One region of the Enterococcus gallinarum genome, then DNA from elsewhere that is predicted to be linked to it. Evidence: predicted binding sites of a transcription regulator. Region 1 holds the regulator's gene; the other holds the start of a gene.
What was found. Region 1 encodes CtsR, which represses protease genes until heat stress. Its sites were predicted from a motif close to TTGGTCAAAAAAGGTCAAANA; they were not measured.
Positions count from the first base shown of each region.

Region 1 (3,308 bases):
TTAAAACATTTTCAAGATGAGATCCCTTCTATTCGTATCTATGATAAAAATGTTCCTCAATCATTAGAGAATGTCGTATTAAAGGCAACAGCGAAAGAGCAAGCCGATCGTTATAAGACCGCTGATGAAATGCGAGAAGATCTTTCAACAGCCCTGTCACCTGAGCGCTTGAATGAACCAAGGTGGGAGCCACATGCGCTAAACGATGAAACTCGAGCGCTGACCCCTATTACCGATGAAATGATAGCTGAACAGCCTGCAGAACCGGCAGTGACGGAGCCAGAAGTAGAAGAGACCGCAGACCAGAAACAAGAAAAACCAAAGAAGAAGCGGAAGAAATGGTGGCTGATCCTGCCAATACTAGTTATTGCAGCGCTGCTGGTCATTGGCGGCTATTTTGTTTTTGGCGGAGGGCGCGGCGATGTTGAGATCCCTAAAGTCAGCGGAGACACAGAGACCGTTGCTCGAGAAAAGCTGGAAGCAGCAGGATTAAAAGTTGCTGATGAAACCGAAGAAATTGCTGACGATGAGATTGAAGAAGGCAATGTCGTTAAAACGGATCCACAAGAAGGAACCGAAGTCAAAAAAAATAGCGAGATCACTTTGTATATCAGCTCAGGGACTGAAAAAATCACCTTAAAAAACTATGAAGAGAAAAATTTTGAAGATGTAAAAGCCGAGTTGATCAAGTTAGGTTTTTCAGAAGACCAAATCAAAGAAGAGACCAAATCCAGTGATGCTATCGGAGAAGGTCTGATCATTAGCCAATCACCAGATGTCGGCGAGAAAGTTTCTCCGAAAGAGGATGACATTACTTTTGTAGTCAGCACGGGACCTGAATCGTTTGCAATGGAAGACTATTATGGTCAAAGAATCGAAGATGTACGGGCGGCATTGACCTCAAAAGGAGTTCCAACCGAAAATATTTATGAACAATCAGCGCCAAGCGATGAACCGGTGGGGACTGTCATTAATCAAGCGCCAGGAGCAGGAGAATCAGTCATTACCTCTCAAACTGTTATCACGCTGACAGTCAGCAGCGGTCAAGAGATGGTTAATGTGCCACGAATCATTGGACAGAGTCGAAATGATGCTGTAGCAGCACTAAATGAGGCTGGGTTAAAATATTCGATCAAAGAAGAATCGGGCTACAATGATTCTGTTCCGGCTGGAGAAGTCACAGATGTTTCGCCAGGTGAAGGGACTTCGGTGGCTGTTGGTTCTTCAGTAAATGTTACTATTTCTAAAGGACCAAAACCAGAGTCCTCTACGAGTGAATCCTCCGCTAGCAGTGAATCAACAAGTACGAGTTCAACGAGCTCTGAAGATTAATCAATAGCTGAAAAAACTATCCGAATGATTTTTAAGTTTACTCTATAGGTCGCAGTGAGATGGCAACCAAAGACTGTAGAAGTAACCACTTGAAGATGCGGATAGTTTTTTTGTGATGCGAAAAAAGAGCTAGCTGTTTAAGTTTCTTTTAGTAATTCCGCATCTCTAGGCGTACATCTTTTCAAGTTTTCAAAAATTGGGTATAATGAAGGTCAGAATTAGTCAAGGGAGGGAATGAATTGAATCATCATAACACTTCCGATTTGATTGAGGCATATTTGAAGAAAATTCTTGAAGACAGCGAAACAATCGAGATTCGCCGAGCTGAAATGGCGAATTTATTCAATTGTGTGCCTTCACAAATAAATTATGTGATCAATACCCGTTTCACTATTCAAAGAGGGTATACTGTTGAAAGCAAACGTGGAGGCGGAGGATATATCCGTATCGAAAAAGTAAAGATCACGGATAACCACCACTACCTTGAAGAAATGAATCAATTATTTGATGAAACCATCTCGGAAAAAGATGCTTATGCAATAATCCAAAAACTTTATGAGGAAGGAATCCTGTCGAAGCGTGAGGGCAATTTATTGTTGACCGTCATTGCGAAGTCAGTATTAGGACGTTCTCCTTATGAAAATCGAACACGAGCAGACTTGCTCCATGCAATTTTAGAACGTTTAAGTTATGAAGACAGGAAGTGAATGAGATGGATGAACTATTTACACAACGAGCGAAAGCTGTGCTGACGATCGCACAGGAAGAAGCAAAGTACTTTAAACATCAGTCCGTAGGTTCAGAACACATCTTGCTTGCCTTAGTCATTGAACAAAATGGCATTGCCGGCAAAACGTTACGGGAAATGAATATCACTGAAAATGATATTCGCGAAGAAATCGAGCATTTAACAGGTTACGGAACTGTTCGCCAATATCCAGAGAATGCCTATCTAGCCTATTCCCCACGAGCGAAGCAAACATTTGTTTACGCTGGAGATGAAGCTAAGCGTTTAGGCGCTCTTCAAATCGGCACAGAGCATCTTTTGTTAGGATTGCTTCGGGATGAAGATATTTTAGCCTCAAGAATCATGTTGAACTTAGGTTTGAGTTTGGCTAAAATGCGGCAGTTATTAAAGAAAAAAATGGGTATCAATGACACAAAAAATGCCGGTGGTGCGGGTCGTCGTCGTCCTCAAGGAAAAGCACAAGGAACGCCGACGCTGGACTCACTAGCTCGAGATTTAACAAAATTGGCAAGAGATAAACGCTTAGATCCAGTAGTGGGTCGAGCAAAAGAAGTGAAACGATTGATTCAAATCCTAAGCCGCCGGACCAAAAACAACCCTGTTTTAGTAGGGGAACCGGGGGTTGGTAAAACAGCTATTGCTGAAGGATTGGCACAAAAAATCATTCACGGTGAAGTACCAGAAGATATGCAGAACAAACGCTTAATGATGTTAGATATGGGTGCTTTAGTAGCTGGCACGAAATATCGCGGTGAGTTTGAAGATCGAATGAAGAAAATCATCGACGAAATTTACCAAGATGGACAGATCATTTTATTTATTGATGAGCTGCATACACTGATTGGTGCTGGTGGTGCGGAAGGTGCTATCGATGCATCGAATATATTAAAACCTGCATTAGCCCGCGGAGAATTACAAACAATTGGTGCTACGACCTTAGATGAATATCAAAAGTATATCGAAAAAGATTCTGCATTGGAAAGACGGTTTGCCCGTGTTCAAGTGGATGAGCCAACGCCAGAAGAAGCAGAAGAAATTTTACGAGGATTACGTCCCCGTTATGAAGAGCATCACGGCGTAGAGATTTCAGATGATGCCCTGCATGCCGCTGTCCAATTGTCGGTACGCTATATCAATTCACGGCAGTTGCCGGACAAAGCCATTGACTTGATGGACGAATCGGCAGCAAAAGTGCGCTTGGATAAAACAGACGAAAGTTCTGAGTTGG
Region 1 is NZ_CP050816.1:644,185-647,492, forward strand. Features, by position in the region: gene pknB (Stk1 family PASTA domain-containing Ser/Thr kinase) at 1-1,332, shown strand, start outside; gene HED61_RS03125 (CtsR family transcriptional regulator) at 1,572-2,039, shown strand; gene HED61_RS03130 (ATP-dependent Clp protease ATP-binding subunit) at 2,045-3,308, shown strand, end outside.

Region 2 (3,308 bases), 660 kb from region 1:
CAGTCAGCTTTATCAGAGTCAGTTTTCAGAAGAAGCAGAATAGGTCAAAAGAGTGTGGTGTCAGCCGCACTCTTTTTTTGTATGAAGTGTGAAGATATCCGCATATAGTCGCTGTTCTCTTACGGACTGATTCATGGTTTTCATAGTTATTCATGGTATCATGGGTACAGGAATAGAGTAGTATAGTAGTAAAGTATAGTAGTAAAGTATAGTAGTAAAGTGTAGTAGTAAAGTGTAGTGGAGAAAGAAAAATCCTAAAGGAGTTTAACAATGGATCGGAAAAAAGAGACAAATAGCCAAAAACGAAATCAACTAAACGCAGAAACTGCTAGTACGCAAAACTTTATCGCGCCAAATGCGACTGTCGTCGGAGATGTCACCATCGGCAGTGAGGCGACTGTCTGGTTCCAAGCAGTTTTGCGGGGAGATGCAAATTATATTCGAGTAGGTGAGCGGACCAATATTCAAGATGGGACGATCATTCATGTGGATCATGATGCACCCACTATCATTGCAGAAGATGTGACTGTCGGTCATCAGTGCATGCTTCATGGCTGTAAGATTGAAAAAGGGGCCTTAATCGGCATGAGTTCCATTGTTTTGAACCATGCAGTTATCGGTGAAAACAGTTTGATTGGTGCCGGTTCTTTAGTTACTCAAGGAACGATCATTCCGCCCAATGTGCTGGCTTTTGGACGTCCTGCTAAAGTGATTCGTCCGTTGACAGAGGAAGAAATTGCCAAAAACAAAGCCAATATCGCCCATTATGTTTCCTTGGGAAAAGACTACTTGCAAGGGAAATATGTTTATTAATGGCAAGCGAAGTCAATCGGATCTCGTTTAATGTCGCAAAAAAAACCAGCGTGCTTCAGCACAGCTGGTTTTTTGATGGATGAATTATTTTAAGCTGTTTGATTCCATGATCTCGTCGATCAAGCCGTAATCTTTTGCTTCTTGAGCAGTCATGAAGTTATCACGGTCTGTGTCTTTTTCGATGACTTCGATTGGTTGACCTGTTCGCTCAGACAAGATTTTGTTTAGGCGTTCGCGAGTTTGCAAAATGTGACGAGCTGCGATTTCGATCTCTGTTGCTTGTCCTTGTGCGCCACCTAATGGTTGGTGGATCATGATCTCAGCATTTGGCAAAGCAAAGCGTTTGCCTTTTTCACCAGCTGTCAATAAGAATGAACCCATTGAGGCAGCCATCCCCATAACGATCGTTTGCACGTCTGCTTTGATGAAGTTCATGGTATCAAAGATTGCTAGTCCGGCTGTTACGCTTCCGCCTGGTGAGTTGATGTACAAGTAGATATCTTTTTCAGAATCTTGTGCATCCAAGAATAAAAGTTGGGCGATGATCGAATTGGCTAAATCATCTGTTACTTGACCACTTAACATAATGATGCGGTCTTTTAATAGACGAGAATAGATATCATAGGCTCTTTCGCCACGAGATGATTGTTCAATGACTGTAGGAATTAAATTCATTTTTTAGTCCTCCTAAAAATCGATATAGATATAGTTTAGCACAAAGTTTTTGCAATATCTAAAAGTAAGTATACCCATTAGGTCAATAAAGGTCAAATAAAAAGTTCGTTATCTTTTTTGCCTCTCTTTTAAATTATGATACAATAAAAAGAAAGTAAGCATGAAAGGGTCAGAAGAAAATGGCAGTAGCGATTGCAGGTTTTATCGGCGTATTAGTAGGCGCCTTATTAGTAACGATCATCTTCAATCTCAGAATTCGTTACGATGAACAAAAAGAAAAACGGCGACGGCTGTTGGAGCATAAAGTCAAAGAAATCGAGACACTTCTCCAATTGAACCGGAAAATCAGCGAAATTTTACAAAAACGGGTGATCCTGATGGACGAATATGTCAGTTTCGATGCTTTCGATGACTGTTATATAACGATCGATGATTTTGCTTATTTACAGTCTTTTGCTGCACAGAATAACTTTTATTTGCCGAATTATTTTTTAGAAGAATTTTTCAAGAAAATCGGTACCCGCAGAGTGATCCTTTCACCAGAAGAAACGGTGAAGATCGGCGGTTATACGTATAAAGGCGGTCGTGTCATCATGGAGAATTTCTTGGATACACTGACTGAAATGGTCAATGAGCGCAAAACGCAAATGAAAAATTTGACCAATGAACCATTAACTTATTTTTCTAAACCATTATAGTCGAGTCAATCGAGAATGGGGCTATAACATTGAGTCTGTGACAGAAGTTGCAACGAGATGATCCGAAGGACGTGAACGGAATTGCGCTCTCCATCGTGTATTTGATGAAGACCTGCTGCAGAGTAGGAGCAATTTCATGATTGTTGGGAGGATCATTTTGTGGAAAAACTTCTGTCATAGCCTCTTTTTTTGTTGATTCTCTGATATATACAAATCCTAGCGATGCCTTTAGAAAATGAGGATGGCACAAGGAGTAGGAGTTTGGTTCTATGGGGTTCCGTGGTAAAATAGAAAAAGATTGGAGTGAAACAAATGGTACAAATCGTTGCCCATCGTGGCAGTAGTGGAGACCGTCCAGAGAACACGTTACCAGCCTTTGCAGAAGCAGTTCGGGTCAAAGCCGATATCATTGAACTAGATGTTCATCTATCAAAGGATGGTCACCTGATCGTAATGCATGATGAAACAGTCGATCGCACCACGAACGGCAAAGGCCGAATTTGTGATAAAACGCTGACAGAACTAAAAGAATTGAATGCCGGCAGCTGGTTCTCAGAAGATTATGCCGCCACAAAAGTGCCGACGTTGAAGGAAGTCCTCGATCTTTTAGCAGCAAAGAATTATCGTGGTATTTTAACGATTGAATTGAAAACAGACCATTACGAGTATCAAGGGATCGAAAAGAAAGTATCTGAATTGTTAGCCAGTCAAAGCTGGCCCTTTACTCATTGGTATTGTTCATTCAATGTTGACACATTGGATCGATTGTATGCGATTGAACCGCAAGCAACCTTTGACTTTATTATGGGAAAATCGGAGGCGAAACCTCCGTTAGCATTGTCGCGCCCTTACATTGAAGGGATTCATCCTGCCTATGAGTGGGTCAAGAAACATGAGGAACAGATCGCGGATTATCCGATTGCCATTCGTCCTTGGACAGTCGATACAGAAGCGGAAATTCGTCACTGTCTTACAGTAGGGGTCACGGGAATTATTACCAATTTTCCTGAGCGAGTCCGGGAAGTCCAAAGGAAGGTTCAGGAGGAAGCTCATTGATGGAAAAAGTGATTGTGGTAGTCGGACCGACTGCGGTTGGAAAAACGGCCTTAAGCATCGAACTGG
Region 2 is NZ_CP050816.1:3,413,556-3,416,863, reverse strand. Features, by position in the region: gene HED61_RS16510 (ABC transporter ATP-binding protein) at 1-43, shown strand, start outside; gene HED61_RS16505 (gamma carbonic anhydrase family protein) at 271-813, shown strand; gene clpP (ATP-dependent Clp endopeptidase proteolytic subunit ClpP) at 898-1,488, opposite strand; gene HED61_RS16495 (hypothetical protein) at 1,668-2,186, shown strand; gene HED61_RS16490 (glycerophosphodiester phosphodiesterase) at 2,499-3,242, shown strand; gene miaA (tRNA (adenosine(37)-N6)-dimethylallyltransferase MiaA) at 3,242-3,308, shown strand, end outside.
Region 2: a site for CtsR is predicted at 1,567-1,587, ahead of clpP (ATP-dependent Clp endopeptidase proteolytic subunit ClpP). Genes of this name have one in related genera too.